DNA from 4 places in the Margalitia sp. FSL K6-0131 genome. Region 3 is predicted to be linked to each of the others. Evidence: riboswitches for the same ligand, from Rfam matches in the RefSeq annotation. Region 3 holds a riboswitch; each other region holds the start of a gene.

Region 1 (4,557 bases), 1.9 Mb from region 3:
ATCTTATCCGATGAAGATGGTTATAAGATTTTTCTTTTACAAAAGCAATAGTACAAGAAAAAAGTCATTAAAAAATTCATACTACCTTATACTATCATTTTTTATTTCGTTTTTGCAGTAGCCATTTTACTTATCCCGACAAATATTTTTTTCCAAAATGTTCTTACGAATAGCTCTGTTAAATAATTCGTTGGCGTTTAGTACCGACTTATGCGCACCCGTTCACGTTTAAGCATACATTTAATTCAATAATAATCACTAATTTACCTCTTCGATAAAAAACAAAGAGGAGTTACAATATCGTTCTGTAACCCCTCCATTTTCTTTCAACCACTATTTTGCAAGTTGACTTAAAACTTCCGCTTTGTCTGTTCTTTCCCAAGGTAAATCTAAATCATTGCGTCCAAAATGTCCGTAAGCAGCCGTTTGCTTATAAATAGGACGTCTTAAATCTAACATTTTAATGATACCAGCAGGACGAAGGTCGAAGTTTTCACGAACCGCTTCAATCAATTCCTCTTCTGAAACCTTTCCTGTACCAAAAGTATCAATGGAGATGGATACCGGCTTTGCTACACCAATTGCATAAGCAAGCTGTACTTCACATTTATCTGCAAGGCCAGCAGCTACAATATTTTTAGCAACATAACGTGCAGCATATGCTGCGGAACGGTCCACTTTTGTAGGATCCTTACCTGAGAATGCACCACCGCCATGGCGTGCATAACCACCATACGTATCAACGATAATTTTACGACCTGTTAATCCAGCATCCCCTTGTGGTCCACCGATAACAAATCGACCAGTTGGATTAATGAAATATTTTGTGTTTTCGTCGATTAATTCTTTAGGAACAACTGGACCAATAACATATTCTTTCACATTGCGTTGAATTTGCTCTAAGCTGATTTCTGGATGGTGCTGTGTAGAAATAACGATCGTGTCAATTCTTGCTGGTTTGCCATTTTCATCATATTCAACCGTTACCTGTGTTTTAGCATCCGGGCGTAAATATGGAAGAATCTCTTCTTTACGCACTTCTGATAATCTGCGTGCAAGCTTATGTGATAGGGAAATTGGCAAAGGCATTAACTCCTTTGTCTCATTACATGCAAAACCAAACATTAATCCTTGGTCCCCTGCACCAATTGCTTCAATTTCTTCTTCAGACATTTGTCCTTCACGTGCTTCTAATGCTTTATCAACACCCATTGCGATATCGGCAGATTGCTCATCTATAGATGTAAGAACCGCACATGTTTCAGCATCAAAGCCATATTTTGCACGAGTATATCCAATATCTTTAATGGTTTCACGAACAATTTTTGGAATATCCACATATGTGCTGGTAGTAATTTCTCCTGCAACAAGTACAAGACCTGTTGTCACAGATGTTTCACAAGCCACACGTGCGTTAGGGTCCTTTGCTAAAATCGCATCCAAAATGGCATCCGAAATTTGGTCACATATTTTATCCGGATGACCTTCCGTCACGGATTCGGATGTGAATAAACGACGTTTGTTTGTCATCTTTTTTCCTCCCTTAGAGATAAATCAAAAACTCTATATTTACGCCTCACGGTACTCATTTCCCTAATAGTATGAAATAATCAGGAGAATTTATCCTCGATTCTTTCAAGATGCTATTTGCATTCATTCGCATTTTGCATTTACTTAGGCTGGGGCGAATAACTAAATAAAACCTTTCCTATTTATATTTTGAGGAAAGGTTCACATTCGTTTTTACGCCTTTCACTCTTATCGTTCAAGGAATTACCTTGCTACAGGTTAGCACCTTTTCATTTTAGCATGCTTATAAAAATGACTCTTCAACTTATCTACTAAGCTTTCATTTTTATTATATGCACCTAAAAAGCTGGTTGCTGGGCTTCATCGGGCCTGTCCCTCCGCCATCTCGGGATAAGAGTATCCGTTCAAGGTAAAATCATACGCAATTTGTCGCACCGTGTCAACTACTTCATGCATTTTTTCAATATTATTTAAGGCTTTTCTTAAACTTAGTTGCTTTTGTATAACAACCTTATTAAGGTTAAATATGAATGATACTTTATAGAAAAGATGCCTCGAAACCAATCTACTCAGGTTTTAGGAAAAAGTGACGAAAAGGAACAGATTAAATTCGGCTTTTGGGTTTTTAACAATCTATTCGAAAACAGCCTTATATAAAGCCCATTTTTAAAAATCGGAATAATGTTCCTTCAGTCAAAAATACTAATGTTATGGCTTAAATAAGGAAAGAAATCGAAATGTTAAAACTTTGTGTTTTTTAAAAAATAAGCATATATAGTATAGACTAATTATTTAATTGTGTTATACTAATTGACATAAGCGATTAAAAATTTTTTATTCTTTCATAAAGGATGGTAACGCATTCATGAATTCAATAAGTTTATCTACTGAATTAAGTGAATTACTAAATGGAAATAATGTTTATACTCAATTATCCGTTCCACGTTTAGTGGAAAAAATATTAGCGCGTAAAGAAGGAATCTTAACCTCAACTGGAGCAGTTCAGGCTGAAACTGGAAAATATACTGGGCGTTCCCCTAAAGATAAATTTATTGTTGAAGAACCTTCTGTAAAAGACAAAATTGATTGGGGTTCTGTCAATCAACCAATTTCTGTAGAAGTCTTTGACAAACTGTATCATAAGGTAATTCAATATTTAGAAAATCAAAATGAATTATTTGTATTTAAAGGATTTGCCGGTGCAGACAAAAAAAGCCGTCTTCCTATACAGGTTGTGAATGAATATGCTTGGCATAATTTATTCGCACATCAATTGTTTATCCGCCCATCAGAAGAAGAATTAGCGGATCATAAGGCACAATTTACGATTCTATCTGCTCCAAATTTTAAAGCAGACCCACAAGTAGATGGCACTAAGTCGGAAACATTTATCATTGTGTCCTTTGAACGCCGAATTATTTTAATTGGCGGAACGGAATATGCTGGAGAGATGAAAAAATCCATTTTCTCCATAATGAATTATTTATTGCCTGAAGCAGGAATATTACCTATGCACTGTTCCGCAAATGTAGGTCCGGAAGGCGATGTAGCATTATTCTTCGGCCTGTCCGGTACAGGAAAAACTACGTTATCCGCAGATCCAAATCGCAAGCTTATTGGGGATGATGAGCATGGTTGGTCAGCAAATGGGGTATTTAATATAGAAGGCGGCTGCTACGCAAAATGTATTGGTTTAACCCGTGAAAAAGAGCCGCAAATTTATGATGCCATTACGTTTGGATCTGTTTTGGAAAATGTAATGGTAAATCCTGATACACATGAAGCAATGTATGATGACAATACATTGACAGAAAATACACGTGCCGCTTATCCGATTCAATCCATCGATAATATTGTTGAACCAAGTGTAGCAGGTCATCCACAAACAATCGTTTTCTTAACAGCCGATGCATTTGGTGTCTTGCCTCCGATCAGTAAATTAACAAAAGAGCAGGCAATGTATCACTTCTTAAGTGGATATACATCGAAGCTTGCAGGAACAGAGCGCGGGGTTACTTCTCCAGAAGCAACATTCTCGACATGCTTTGGAGCACCATTCCTTCCGCTTCCTGCCACGGTCTATGCGGAAATGCTCGGTAAAAAAATTGATGAATACGGAGTCGATGTCTTCCTTGTAAATACAGGATGGACTGGCGGAGAATACGGCGTAGGATCACGTATGAAATTAAGCTATACACGCGCCATGGTTCAAGCTGCTTTAGAAGGAGAATTGCACCATGCTGAAACAGTAAAGGATGAAATCTTTGGCTTAAATATTCCATTACATGTTCCAGGTGTTCCAGATGAAGTACTATTACCAAATAAAACTTGGGCTAGCCAAGATGAGTATATTATAAAAGCAAAGGAACTCTCTGAAAAATTCCAATTGAATTTCCAAAAGTTCAAAAATGTTGACAAGGAAATTGTGGAATTAGGAGGTCCAAAGAAATTATAATAGAAAGGGTGACCAATTTGGTCACCCTTTTAATTTGTAGAATTCAAGGAAATTAACTGATAAAAAATCGTTGTTTTCTCTTTTTCCCATTCTACCTTTTGAATAACAGCTGTTCCGCTTGAATCACTTTCCAACGTCCGCTTGACATCAATTGGTATATCGATTGGATATAGGCGATACCCCGCTTTTTCTAATATAAATAAATTATCGTCTAATCGTTTTTCATTTCCTTTTGTCACAATCATCGTATTAAGTTCTAAAGGCATTCCCATTTATTTTTCTCCTTTACCTTATCTGCATTCTTACAACTATTTTATCATGTCAGTGCCTGTTTTTTCATCCATGAACATAAATCCGAAACAATTTGCCGATTTATTATAGGCGGAAAATAATGTGTGTAATTTGGAAAATACCATGTTTCGACTGGTTTTTTTAGCAGTTTCAATCTTTCCTCCAGTCTTTTTGCATGCTCAAAGGATACATTTTGATCATGTTCCCCATGTATAATTAATACAGGTGATTCTATTTTCTCCAGAAAATACAGCGGGGTTCGCTCTTTGTATCGATCCGGA
Region 2 (4,557 bases), 3.1 Mb from region 3:
GCTGTTTGTCCAGCGGCAATCGGTTTAATTACTAAGTGTTTTGGATTTTCTTTAATTTGATCAATGGTTCCTTTAGGGTCAAAGTTATCTACTAGTTTGATTAGCTTTGCAGATTGTAAAAGTTTAAGGGCACGGCCTGCGTTTGTTACATCATTTGGAATCGTAATAGTTGCTCCATTTGGTATATCGCTTAAATTTTTGTATTTATTTGAGTAAAGTCCCATTGGTGCAATAACGGTTGATCCAATTGCTGCGATATCCAAGTTATGATCTTTCTTAAACTGATTCATGTAGGTGATTGTTTGAAATGCATTTAAATCAAGGCTTCCATCATTTAATGCTGTATTTGGTTGAACATAATCAGAAAAAGAAATAATTTTTAACTTAATGCCGTCACCTTTCACTTGTTTTTGAATAATTCTCCAAAGATCACTGTCATCACCATTGATGCCAATTTTAATCGTACGTGTTTTTCCATTACTTGATGATGCGGAACTAGATCCACATGCTGATAATACAGAAACGGTTAAAACTAATGCTGCAAAAATAACAAAAAACTTTTTCATCCTCTTTTCCTCCTCACATATCTTGACCATGAATTTCCTAAACTTTGAATTAGTTGAACTATAACGACAAGCAATACAACGGTAATCACAATAACAATAGTGATAAATCGTTGATATCCATATGTAATTGCTAAGTCTCCCAACCCGCCTGCACCAACGGCACCAGCTGCTGCCGTTGATCCGATTAGACCAATCGTCGCAGTGGTAAACGAAAGAATTAAAGATGGTATGGCTTCAGGAAGGATAAATTTCGTGATAATTTGAAATTTCGTAGCCCCCATTGCATATGCCGTTTCCAGCACCCCTTTATCTACCTCCAGCATCGAATTTTCTATTAATCTAGCTAAATAAGGTCCAACAAAAATCGATAAAGGGACAATTGCGGCTGCTACTCCGATTGAAGTTCCCGTTATGAGCCTTGTAAAAGGAATAATTGCAACTAGCAAAATGATGAACGGAACGGATCGGACAATATTGATAATCGTATTCAAAACAGTAAAGACTGCTTTATTTTCCATAATGTGCCCCGGTCTAGTCACAACTAAGATAATGCCTAATGGCAATCCGATGATGGTTCCAAAAATGAAGGAACCGAGCACCGTCAGAAACGTTTCTTGGCACGCCTGCAAAAACTGCGGCCAGAAAAACTCCCAATTAAGCTCCATGTGGTAAAACCTCCTTCACCTCTATACCATTTTCTAAAATAAATTGAATAGCCTTTCTACTCTCTTCCTGTGATCCTTCCAGTGCAACAAACAAGTTTCCATATGGTCTATCCTGCAGCTCTGTTATGGACCCGTACAGAATATTTAAGTGAATATCAAATTTCTTGGAAACCTCCGATAATAATGGATTTGCTGCTCTGTCACCCAAGAAGACAAGTCGATAAAACTTGCCGCTTGAAAGTGTTTTGGAAAGACTAGGCGGAACTTCATTTTGCAACACCGTATTAACAAAGTTGCGAGTAATCGTTTTTTGTGGATTGGTAAATACTTCATATACTGTCCCTTCCTCTACGATTTCGCCATTATCAATAACCGCTACCTTGTCACACAAATCTCGAATAACACTCATCTCATGAGTGATTAAAACAATCGTGAGGTTATATGATTTGTTTACTTTGCGCAAAAGCTCCAAAACATTCTTTGTTGTTTCAGGATCGAGAGCGGACGTGGCCTCATCACAAAGCAATAAATCCGGATCGGTGACCAATGCTCTTGCTATACCGACACGCTGCTTTTGCCCGCCAGACAGATGGCCAGGATAAACATTTTCTTTCCCAGTAAGACCAACGAATTCAATCAATTCTTTTACTTTTGCCTGAACATCTTTCTTCTTTTTGCCTTCCAAATATAGCGGCATGGCAATGTTATCAAAGACCGTTTTAGCAGAAAGTAAATTAAAATGCTGAAAAATCATACCGATTTTCCTGCGGGTTTTACGCAGCTCCTTTTCATTTAATGACATCAAGTCCAATCCATTAAGATGGATTGTCCCCTCTGTCGGTTCTTCCAATCTATTTAGGCATCTGATTAAAGTACTTTTTCCAGCCCCTGAAAAACCAATGATCCCAAAGATGGATCCTTTATCGATTGTCAAATTAATATCTTTTAATGCATGAATCGGCGGCTTCCCTGGATAAACCTTTGAGACATTTTTAATTTCAATCAAGTTGTCATTCCCTCCTAAGTGAATTTTAATCAAGTAAACTGATGAGATAACTTGGTTTTAGAATTAATTTGACGGCCTATTTTCATGAGTTTCCCCTTTGAAAAACCAAAAAACCCTTCCTCTTATCCATATAAAGATAAGAAGAAGGGTTTATATAATAAGCCGTTCTACTTCTTATCTTTCAAATCGATTTCTCGATTTGCAGGAATTAGCACGGTATTTGCAAAAATAGCAAACCCGTTGCCGAGGTTTCATCGGGCCAGTCCCTCCACCTCTCTGGATAAGTAATAGCGTTTTTTATTTAATTTTTGAACTTGCAAGACTAATAATATTGCGATTTTTAAAATAAGTCAAGAGTTTTTTGAAACTTACGGTTTAATTAATAATTTTTGCTTTAAGTGGGAGATTGACTTAATGATGGCATAGCTTAATGGAGATGCAATTATTGCCCCACCAATGGAATATATGATCACCCATTTGATGATATCGTCAATATTATAAGAACTAGGATCTATGAATATATTTCGATCATTAATTAAAAAACCTATTAGAATAATAAAAAGCGAGGAAAAAAAGCTATATATCCAGAGCTTTGAGCCCGGGATAATCGGTTTAACTTTAAAAGTAATGAATAAATAAACTAAAATAGATTGGACAATGGATAGCTTAAATAAATCCGGAAACCACAAATAAGGTATCATTCCAATGAAAAGAGACCCAATTACTGATATTACAATGCCTGCCGCTACACCAATAAGTAATAACATAATCCACCCCCTAAAGACAGCTTATGAACATTCATATAATAACATTAGTATTCACGTAATTCTAAATTTACTTTAATTTACTACTTACAAATTATATAAAATTAACTAAAAAAGGTTAAAAGAACATCCGCTTGTTCTTTTAACCTTTTTCTATCTATTTACTCGCATATTCCCGCTGAAATCCATAATTCAGCATGGCAGTCGAATCCTTATAAACCCCTTCCTTGCTTGAATGCAGCACTACAGATATAAGGTTTTTCCCATCTCTTGTCGCGGATGACACTAAGCAATGTCCCGCCTGATCGGTAAAACCTGTTTTAATTCCATCTGCTCCTTGAAAGAAGTTGTCACTGCCTCGGTTTACAAGTTCGTTTCGATTGTAAAAGGTGAAAAAGGAATCCTTGTAGGTTTCCTCACTGACAATTTCACGGAAGACTTGATTTTTTCTTGCCTCTCTTGCAATGATAGCCAAATCCTTTGCAGTAGAATAATGATTTGGATCGTGAAGCCCATGAGGATTTACAAAATTCGAGTGGGTTGCCCCAATTTCCTTCGCCTTCTCGTTCATTAACCCTGCAAAATAGTGAATCCCTTCCTCTGGACTCATATTCGGTTTCCCACTATCTTTCTTGGCGATATAAATAGCAATCGTTCTTGCAGCATCATTTCCGGATGGAAGAAGCATTGCTCGCAAAAGAACCTTTAATGGAATCACATCACCTCGTTTTAGACCGGCTGAGCTTTCATCAGTAGTTCTTAAGGAAACTTCATCCCCCACCCGCACCAGATCATTCAGATTTCCTTTATCAAGCGCAACCAACGCAGTTAGGATTTTCGTGGTGCTAGCAGGATAAAGGCGTTTATTTTCATTTTTTGCAAATAAAATATTCCCGTTATCCTCATCCATCAGCACTCCTGCTTCCCCTTGGATCGGCAGATTTTCTGAATTGGAATGGATGAAATTCAACTTCATGTTTTTTCCCATATCAAAATGCTGAAATAGAAATATACCTCCTATGACCGCTATAAGGACAAAGATCTTCTTCAAATCCCTTTCACTCCCCTGAAAATTTTCCCATATTAACTTTAACGGAAATTACTTAAATGCCGTGTAAGGATTTCTAAAGAAAAGCTTAAAAAAAGCTAATGATGTGAAGGTTTGAAAAAAGCCATCCTTTAAGACAGAAAGAGATTACCTGCTATTCGGCAATCTCTCCATTGGAAGCATAATTTTAAAATTGGTTTCATTCTTGTTGCTTGTTGCCTCAATCGTTCCATTGTGGAGCTCCACGATGCTTTTCGTGATTGCTAAACCGAGCCCGGATCCACCTGTATCAATGGAACGGGATTTTTCCACCCTATAAAACCGTTCAAATATAAACGGCAAATCCTCCTCTGGTATGGGATTCCCGTAATTCACTACTTCTGCAACTACCATGTTTTTTTCTTTTCCAACCCTTATATCAATGCATTTTCCTTCTTTTCCGTATTTCAGTCCATTTGAAATTAAATTTTCGAACACTCTTACCAATTTATCTCCATCTGCTTCAATA
Region 3 (4,557 bases):
AATGCTAACCCAAAAGTGCCGATTTTATTAGCTGTATCACCGTTTGCAGCTATTCGATCTGCTCCAACAATGACTGCCTTAATTCCCTTTGTTTTCATTGTATGAGCAGCCATATTATCGGTAATTAAGGTAGTTTCTACACCTGATTGCTGAAGTTCCCAAGCGGTTAATCGTGCTCCTTGTAAAACAGGTCGGGTTTCACAAACGTATACATGAAATTGTTTTCCTTTTTCCCTAGCAAGATGAAAAGGAGCAAGCGCTGTTCCATATTTTGCAGTAGCGATAGAGCCTGCATTGCAGATGGTCATCACGGAGTCTCCGGGATGCAGCAATGTTAAGGCGTTCTCACCAATTTGCCTGCACATTTCCTCATCTTCCGCTTGAATTTGAAACGCCTCATGAAGAAGAGTAGTTTTTGCTTCGTTAATGGAACGAACATTTTCCAATGATTTTTCTAAACGATTAAGCGCCCAAAATAAATTTACAGCGGTCGGTCTTGAACTGGCCAAGTAGCTTTTTTCTGTGTTTACTTTCAACTTAAATTGTTCAAGTGTTTCAAAGTCATACTTTTGCGCAGACATTGCAAGTCCATATGCTGCCGCAATTCCGATTGCAGGCGCTCCCCGAACCTTTAGTGTAACGATCGCATCATATACATCCTCAATTGTAGTCAAATTAATATAATCTGTATGATGGGGAAGATTTTGCTGATTTAAAAGTTTAATATGATCTTCCTTCCATTCTACAGATATCGGAATCCGTATTGTTTGAACCATTCTAATACTCCTTTTTGCCTATTATTCATTGATGTTTTGTTTTATAAAAGAAATATAGTCTTCCATACCATTAATTTTATGGCGATAAAGAATACAAGCCCTGCCTAGCTTTAAAGCTGTCTTTTTCGCAGCAATTCTCACCTTTATATCCGTTATTCCATCTAAATCCTTTACATGTGAAAGACCAATGGTACGGCGGATTAATTCACAGCCCGCAAAGCCGATAGAGTCCGTAAAGATTTTTCCAAGGATATACGGCAAATAGCTTTCAATCTCCGCAAATGGTTCAAGGCAATCTTTTTGCCATGAATCGGTGAAAATCGTTTGAAAGATATCCCAAGTTTTTTCTAAATGATTTAGAATTACTTGTCTTTGTTCACCAGTTCTTACGATTACTTGAAAAATTAGATTCGCAAAAAATTGGCCAACGTCGAAACCAAACGGGCCATAGAAGGCAAACTCGGGATCAATGACCTTTGTTTCGGTTATACTGGCAAAAATGCTGCCTGTATGTAAATCTCCATGCAGAAGGGCTTCGGTTTCAGTAAGAAATTGCTTCTTTAATTTGGCAACCTCGAATTTTAAGGATGCATCTTTCCATATCTCACGCACGGTATCCTTTAGTTCCTCTTCAAAATCATTTGTATCAACATCAAAAAATGGATCTGTAAAGACTAAGTCCTCCGTAATTTTGCATAGTTCTGGGTTGGAAAATTGTTTCACCAAATCCTTCTTCTTGAAAGGGTGAAGAGCATAATCGGATGTATAAAACAATGTCTTTGCTAAATATTCTCCAACATGTGAAGAAAGCAGCGGATAGTTTTGACCATCGATTAAGCCAGTACGGGCAATAGTTAAATGAGATAGATCCTCCATAACGGTAATCGCCAAGGTTTTGTCAGTATGATAAACCTTTGGTACAAGATGCGAAACAAACTCACCGTGAGTTTTTAAGGCATTAGCCTCGATTTCAGAGCGATGGATGGTTAACGGCCAGCTTTCTCCAACCACTTTAGCATAAGGAAGAGCTTGTTTTATAATAATTCCTTTTTGCTTTTCATTATCGACAATATGGAAAACTAAGTTTAAATTGCCATCGCCTATTTCTTTACATACAAGGTTTTCTTTATTGGTAAACAGTTGTAAGTTGATTGCTAAATTAATCGCTGATTCCACTGTTAATGGTTTGTACGTGTTTTCTGTCAATACTGCCATGATAACTCCTCCTTCAATAACACATTAAATGCAAATATAGATAGTGTTTTCTTGTTGCTCAGGGATTTATAAAATTGAACCTTGTGGATAACTTTTTGAAAAGTTGTCTACGTCTAGCTTCAAGTGAAATTGGCACTTCAAATTTCACCAGCGCCTATCGGCTAGTGGATTTCTCCGTCTCCTCCCTACGATAAGTCAACATCAGTTGAAAATGGAAGTGCTATTTTCACTTGTTCGTGAACTACCTCATTGTGTTTCCTTTATCTCGAGGTGAGCGACTACGAAATCCATACGCCGATGGGCAAGGCGCTTACGCATTTGTTCTTAAGAGGCTTTTCAACATTAGAAAAGCCTCTTTCCACATAGAAAGAGGCTTGAAGTCATCTTCGCACCTCTTATCTGCCAGAAGGAAATCCTTCTGTTGGAATTAGCACCGTGCCTTATGGGAAAAATCCCGGCGCATTCATTAGCGCCCCGTTTCACAACGGTATTACGGTCGGTTGCTGGGCTTCATCGGGCCAAATCCCTCTGCCTACTCTTGATAAGAGAAAATTAAGTCATAATCAAATATTCAATTAACGCTATTTTACAAACATAAAAATCATTTTGTCAATAATAATAAAAAATTTTAATAGAATTCTGGTAATCTGTCAGCAAAAACAGGGATTGTGTTTCGGACCTTTGAAACGGTTTCTAAATCAATTTCTCCCGTAATGAGCTGTTCATTTTCCGTTCCTTCCGCAATAATCTATAGTGATAGGTAAGAGTTTGATGTAATCTCCGTCTTTTCCCCCACTTCACACTGAGCGAGCCCCTTTCAGAGCACTCAGCGTTCCATCGTTTCCAACTGATACAATAAATTATTTTAAACTACTATTGGTTCATTTCCAGATTCAGTTCTCAAGCGATTAAGCTTGTTAAACTGTTTCGTATTAAGATTTAGAGTTCGAAGAACCTCCCGGATTCTATCAGGATTTTTCATGTATATGAGTTTATGTACTTTGGAATCTATAATCACTAAGTTAGAGTACTTATCAGTGCCACCCATCCTACGGGGCTTAACGTTATGACAATAGATTCTATCGATTCCTATTACTTCACCTGTTACATAACATTTTCCATACTGGGCTACGTATTTTGATATTTTGTTGTCGTTGTACTCAATGCTCCGATTGACAGAATAATTGGACATGACATATTTCAAAACATCTCTTGGTATGGCTTTAAGATTGCTATGAACTTTCTCACGACCAACCTTTGAAAAGTTGCATATATTTTGTGAAAAGTTCATTGGCTTCTTGTGATGTACTCCGGTGATTGGAAGTAAAGGTGCATTTTGAACTACATATACCTTAGTATCTGATTTTATCCCTTGAGTTTTCTTTTTAAATTCTTCGGATGTCTCTTTGAATCTAATAACGCTCATGTTGTTTCTTAATCTGGTTTTAATGGCTTTGCGCAAACCGTAGCTAATCTCCGTTAAATCAAGATATATTTTCGTGGCATATCGGTAGTAATTTTGTATACCAATTAAGGTGGTATTATATCGAATTACATTTTCTGCTATAGGATTCTTTTGAATTTCTCGAACTCTATCCTTTAATACTCTTTTGGTTTTAGTGATAGCTTTATCAGTCATGTTTGTTTTTGCTACCCAACCAAATTTAGATTTTCCTTGAGGAACCAATTTGACTTTAAAACCTAGAAAAGTAGAAGAGTTCTTTTTTAAATTGACTACTTTAGATTTGTCGGCATTGACTTCAAGACCGAGTCTTTTCTTAAGAAAGTCAACTGTGGCATGATAGTATCGCTTGGCATCCTTATATGTTCTACACATGATTTTAAAATCATCAGCGTAGCGTATAATATAGCCATCCTTGAGATTAGTGTATTTCCTAGCATATTGACGAAACCCAATGGTGGTCGCATTTTTAGGTTTGTAAGTTTCCCATTGATTGCTGACCCACCAATCCAGTTCATTAAGAACAATATTGGACAACAAAGGGGAGATTATCCCACCTTGCGGTGTTCCTTTAGTAGGAATTCCTTCACCCTCAATTTCGGATTTAAGAATTTTAGAGATAATACAGAGTAGGGACTTATCTCTTATTCCAATTGTCCATAGCTGCTTCAAAAGTTTTCCATGATTGACATTGTCAAAGAAACCTTTTATGTCAATATCAACACAGTAATGATGATGTCCAATGTTCATGAGACTAATCATCCTACTAAGTGCATGGTGGGTGCTTCTGTTTGGTCTAAAACCATAACTGTGGTTATGGAATTTTGCTTCACAAATTGGTTCAAGAACTTGCAAAATACTCTGTTGAACCAATCTGTCCCAAATAGTAGGAATGCCTAAAGGTCGCAATTTATCGCTTCCTTCTTTAGGTATATACACTCTTCTAACCGGTTGTGGTTGATACCAATCCAACCTATCTCTTACACCACGTATAATTTCACGGTCATTCAAATGCCAAATATCTTTAATAGTTAATCCATCTGTTCCCGCAGTTTTACTACCCTTATTACTTTTAATATTTCTAAATGCTAAACGGATGTTATC
Region 4 (4,557 bases), 2.2 Mb from region 3:
AGAAATTCTTTAAGAAATTCGTTGAAGCCGGCGGGGAGATTGCATCTTTCTTTGCCGCAAAAATTCCTCATGTTAATTTGCGGGTCAATTTTCGAAATCACCGAAAGCTTGCTATTATTGATGGAGAGATAGGCTATATCGGTGGTTTTAATATTGGAGATGAGTATTTAGGCTTAGATGATAAGTTTGGCTACTGGAGAGATACTCATTTGAAAATTTCTGGCAAAGCTGTTTATGCAATGCAAACACGATTCATTCTTGATTGGAATCAGGCATCCTCAAAGGAAATCCGATATGAAACAAGATATTTTCCTGATATAGAATCAACAGGAGATACTGATGTCCAAATCGTTTCGAGCGGACCTGATTCGGAATGGGAGCAAATTAAAAACGGATATATTAAAATGATCAATTCTGCTAAAAAATATATTTACATGCAGACACCATATTTTATCCCGGATGATAGTTTGCTCAATGCCTTAAAAATCGCAGCCTTATCAGGTGTTGATGTGCGCTTGATGATTCCGGATAAGCCGGATCATATGTTTGTGTACTGGGCAACCTATTCGAATGTTGGAGAGCTTTTGAAAACAAATGCGAAGGTCTATATTTATGAAAATGGGTTTATTCACGCGAAAATGCTTGTGGTGGACGGAAAAATTGCAACCGTTGGAACAGCCAATATTGATAACCGCAGCTTCCGCTTAAACTTTGAAGTAAATGCCTTTTTATATAGCCAATATATCGCGAAAAAACTCGAAAACATTTACAAAGAGGATATGAAAAAATCTCGGGAACTCACCCTGGAGGATTATCGAAAACGCCCAATGTATATACGTTTTAAAGAATCCGTTTCCCGCCTACTGTCACCAATATTATAGTGGAAAAGAGCACAGGTCCCTCGTCCCGCCTTTTGGGATTAGGGACCTGTCTCTTCATCCATGTTCCACTTTTACATTCCCCCTTTTTTTAAAAAAATCCTTTGACATCAAGACATTCCAGACGTACAATCTGTTTAATTAAATAGGCAATTTTTTAAGGATTGTTGCTTTTTATGTTTTTTAGGTGTTCGCTTCGAAAGCAACAAAGTTTATGAAAAGAGCCATAACTACTAATATGCGGGGTGTGGAAATTGGATGTTTCATTCGATACGAAAGTGGTTCATAATTCATTAAAAAACACGAATTCTATCCATAGCAAAACAACACCAATCTATCAAACAACGGCTTTTACTTTCTCGTCTTTAGAAGAATTGGAGGGATTCTACCAAGGAAAATCTCCTTATCTGTACAGTCGGACGGGAAATCCGAATACGGATGAACTGGGACAAGCAGTTGCAGCTTTGGAAGGTGCACCAGCTGGAGTGGCAACCTCGTCAGGACTGTCTGCCATTCTAGCGGGAATTTTATCTGTTGCAAAAGCGGGAGATCACGTTGTGGCAGCGGAAGACCTTTATGGAGGAACCTATCATCTATTAAAAGAAGAGCTGAAACAATTCGGTATTGAAACTACCTTTGTTCCATTTGAAAATAGCGCACAAGTGAAAAACGCCATTCAAAAAAACACAACACTACTCTATACCGAAACGGTAACCAATCCATTTTTACGAGTGGAGAATATCGGAAAACTTGTCGAAATTGCAAAAGAAAAATCTATTATCACGATGGTAGACAATACTTTCGCGAGTCCTTATTTAAAGCAGCCATATCTGGAAGGAGTCGACCTTGTTGTACATAGTGCGACCAAATATTTAGGCGGCCATAGTGATGTAACCGCAGGAGTTTTAGTGGGACACACTGACATTGTGAAAAAAGCACGTGAAAAAGTAGTCAACCTCGGCGCAAATTTAAGTCCATTTGAGGCGTGGCTTGCATGCCGTGGCTTAAAAACTTTAGCACTAAGAATGGAACGTCAGGCATTAAATGCTAAAGAGTTAGCACATGCGCTACATGCAAATCCTTCTGTAAAAAAAGTTTACTATCCTGAATATGTATCGGAAAAAGGGAACGGAGCCATAGTAACAATTGAATTAGGGGAAAATTGCGATATTAGCCGATTCTTTTCATCTCTTGGCTGGGTAAAAATCGTTCCTACCTTAGCCGGCGTTGAAACAACTGTTTCCTATCCGCTTGGAACATCTCATCGGGCATTACCGCCGGAACTCCAAGATAAAATTGGAATCAATAAACAAGTGGTTCGCATCTCAATAGGAATTGAAAGTGCAAGCGATATAATTAAACAATTTGAGCAAGCCATCCAAGCTTCCCTTTAATGGCGGAATTTGCAACACATTAAAAAGCGAGTATTTAAAAAATTTTAAAAAAACTATTGACTTATGAATTATCACTCTTCTATAATGCACATTAGAAGCAATTTTAAATTTTATGAAAACTAAACGAATACTCTTATCGAGAGCGGCGGAGGGACTAGGCCCTGTGATGCCCGGCAACCATCAAACACATAAGTTTGATAAGGTGCTAATTCCTACAGATCCATGAGATCTGAAAGATAAGGGGAGGAACCTGCATAACAAGCCCTCTTCTTATGAAGAGGGCTTTTTTAATTCCTCTTTAGAACCTCACCCCTGTCTTTAAATTTCTCGATGAAAACCTAATCAAAAATTGGAGGAATGTAAAAATGACAGAACAAAAACAGCTTCGCCCAGAAACTTTATTACTTCATGGAGGTCAACAAGCAGATCCAGTCACTGGTTCTCGCGCCGTTCCCCTTTATAAAACTACTTCCTATGTTTTCAAAGATACGGATTATGCTCAAGGATTGTTTGCTTTAGAACAGGAAGGTTTCATCTATACTCGAATTGGAAATCCGACTGTAGATGTATTTGAAAAACGAGTAGCCCTTTTAGAAGGTGGCACAGCAGCAGTAGCTCTTTCATCTGGAGCAGCAGCGATTGCTTTTTCCATTTTAAACCTGGCAGGTACAGGGGATGAGATCGTAGCAGCTGGTAACCTTTATGGGGGAACTTACAATCTATTTGCAGTCACCCTTCCAAAGTATGGTATTAATGTGAAATTTGTCGATGCAGATGATCCGGAAAATTTTCGAAAAGCAATCACTCCAAAAACAAAAGCATTGTTTGCAGAAATTATTGGAAATCCAAGCTTACACGTATTAGATGTTGAAGCCGTTTCAAAAGTTGCTCATGAAAATGGCATTCCATTGATTGTAGATAATACTTTCGGTACGCCATACTTAACAAACCCGATTAAATGGGGAGCAGATGTTGTTGTACACTCAGCAACCAAATGGATTGGCGGACACGGTACAGCAATCGGCGGTGTTGTTGTCGATGGCGGAAAGTTTGATTGGAACAGCGATAAATTCCCTGGATTTAAAGATCCAGACCCAAGCTACCATGGTTTGCGTTACGGAGTAGATGTCCCACAAGCCGCTTTTGCTACAAAGCTTCGTGTCCAATTGCTTCGTGACTTTGGGCCGGCATTAAGTCCAGATAGTGCGTTTTTATTTTTACAAGGTCTTGAGACATTACATTTACGTGTTCCGAAACATAATGAAAATGCTTTAAAGGTCGCGCAATTTTTACAAAGTCACCCTGCAGTTGAATGGGTAAGCTATACAGGATTAGAAAGTCATCCATCCCATGAATTAGCGAAAAAGTATTTCAAAGATGGCTTTGGTTCCATCGTGAACTTTGGTATCAAAGGCGGAAGAGAAACAGGACGCAAAGTGATTGACAATATTCAACTATGGTCACATGTTGCCAATGTCGGTGATGCAAAATCATTGATTATTCATCCTGCATCTACTACCCATCAGCAATTAAGTGCGGAAGATTTAAAACAAACCGGTGTAACGGAAGAATTAATTCGTTTATCTGTTGGTTTAGAAGCAGCAGAAGATATCATTGCAGATCTTGAGCAAGCTATTTTAAAGGCAACGGCTGTTTCGGTCTCATGACAAAAATTCAAACCGTTAGTATCGGCAACATGAAACTGGAAAATGGCGGGGTTTTAAATATTGAACTCGCGTATGAAAGACGTGGACCTGAGGATGCGCCGGTCATCTTGGTGTGCCATGCCTTGACAGGAAACCAGTTCTCCATCGGAACGGAAAGAGAGCCCGGCTGGTGGAGCGGGCTCATTGGCAGCGGTAAGTATATTGATACGAATCATTGGCAAGTCATTACATTCAATGTTTTGGGAGGCTGTGACGGATCGACAGGACCTTTATCTATCCATCCTGATACTCAGGACACATATCGCTCAGCATTTCCGGCAATAACCATCCGCGATATGGTTAAGGCAGAACGCCTGGCACTGGATCAGCTAGGTATTGGAAAGCTGAAAGCGGTGATTGGCGGATCATTAGGCGGAATGCAGGTGTTGGAGTGGGGAGTCTTGTATCCGAATGATATGGAACAGCTTTTCGTGCTTGCGTCTACCCCATATTTGAGTGATTACGGAATTGCTTTTAACCGAATAGGAATTGCGGCAATTGAAGGAGATCCAAATTTCCAAAACGGATATTATCAATTTTCTCATGAGGTAAAAGGCTTTGAGGTTGCTAGAATGGCAG

What was found. Region 3 has a riboswitch for S-adenosylmethionine ahead of mtnK (S-methyl-5-thioribose kinase). Riboswitches for the same ligand answer to the same signal wherever they lie in the genome.
Region 1: linked by a shared signal. The riboswitch ahead of metK (methionine adenosyltransferase) and the one ahead of mtnK (S-methyl-5-thioribose kinase) in region 3 are both predicted to bind S-adenosylmethionine.
Region 2: linked by a shared signal. The riboswitch ahead of NSQ59_RS02580 (methionine ABC transporter ATP-binding protein) and the one ahead of mtnK (S-methyl-5-thioribose kinase) in region 3 are both predicted to bind S-adenosylmethionine.
Region 4: linked by a shared signal. The riboswitch ahead of NSQ59_RS06895 (O-acetylhomoserine aminocarboxypropyltransferase/cysteine synthase family protein) and the one ahead of mtnK (S-methyl-5-thioribose kinase) in region 3 are both predicted to bind S-adenosylmethionine.

The regions. Positions count from the first base shown of each region.
Region 1 is NZ_JBBOZS010000001.1:1,750,558-1,755,114, reverse strand. It holds gene metK (methionine adenosyltransferase) at 334-1,530, opposite strand; SAM riboswitch class I at 1,756-1,927, opposite strand; gene pckA (phosphoenolpyruvate carboxykinase (ATP)) at 2,396-3,985, shown strand; gene NSQ59_RS08520 (DUF2584 domain-containing protein) at 4,015-4,257, opposite strand; gene NSQ59_RS08515 (alpha/beta hydrolase family protein) at 4,302-4,557, opposite strand, start outside.
Region 2 is NZ_JBBOZS010000001.1:499,214-503,770, reverse strand. It holds gene NSQ59_RS02590 (MetQ/NlpA family ABC transporter substrate-binding protein) at 1-566, opposite strand, end outside; gene NSQ59_RS02585 (methionine ABC transporter permease) at 563-1,231, opposite strand; gene NSQ59_RS02580 (methionine ABC transporter ATP-binding protein) at 1,221-2,237, opposite strand; SAM riboswitch class I at 2,409-2,524, opposite strand; gene NSQ59_RS02575 (hypothetical protein) at 2,606-3,004, opposite strand; gene NSQ59_RS02570 (D-alanyl-D-alanine carboxypeptidase family protein) at 3,159-4,052, opposite strand; gene NSQ59_RS02565 (sensor histidine kinase) at 4,197-4,557, opposite strand, start outside.
Region 3 is NZ_JBBOZS010000001.1:3,636,695-3,641,251, reverse strand. It holds gene mtnA (S-methyl-5-thioribose-1-phosphate isomerase) at 1-776, opposite strand, end outside; gene mtnK (S-methyl-5-thioribose kinase) at 798-1,991, opposite strand; SAM riboswitch class I at 2,384-2,539, opposite strand; gene ltrA (group II intron reverse transcriptase/maturase) at 2,857-4,557, opposite strand, start outside.
Region 4 is NZ_JBBOZS010000001.1:1,451,070-1,455,626, forward strand. It holds gene cls (cardiolipin synthase) at 1-881, shown strand, start outside; gene NSQ59_RS06890 (trans-sulfuration enzyme family protein) at 1,133-2,272, shown strand; SAM riboswitch class I at 2,403-2,515, shown strand; gene NSQ59_RS06895 (O-acetylhomoserine aminocarboxypropyltransferase/cysteine synthase family protein) at 2,638-3,939, shown strand; gene metX (homoserine O-acetyltransferase MetX) at 3,936-4,557, shown strand, end outside.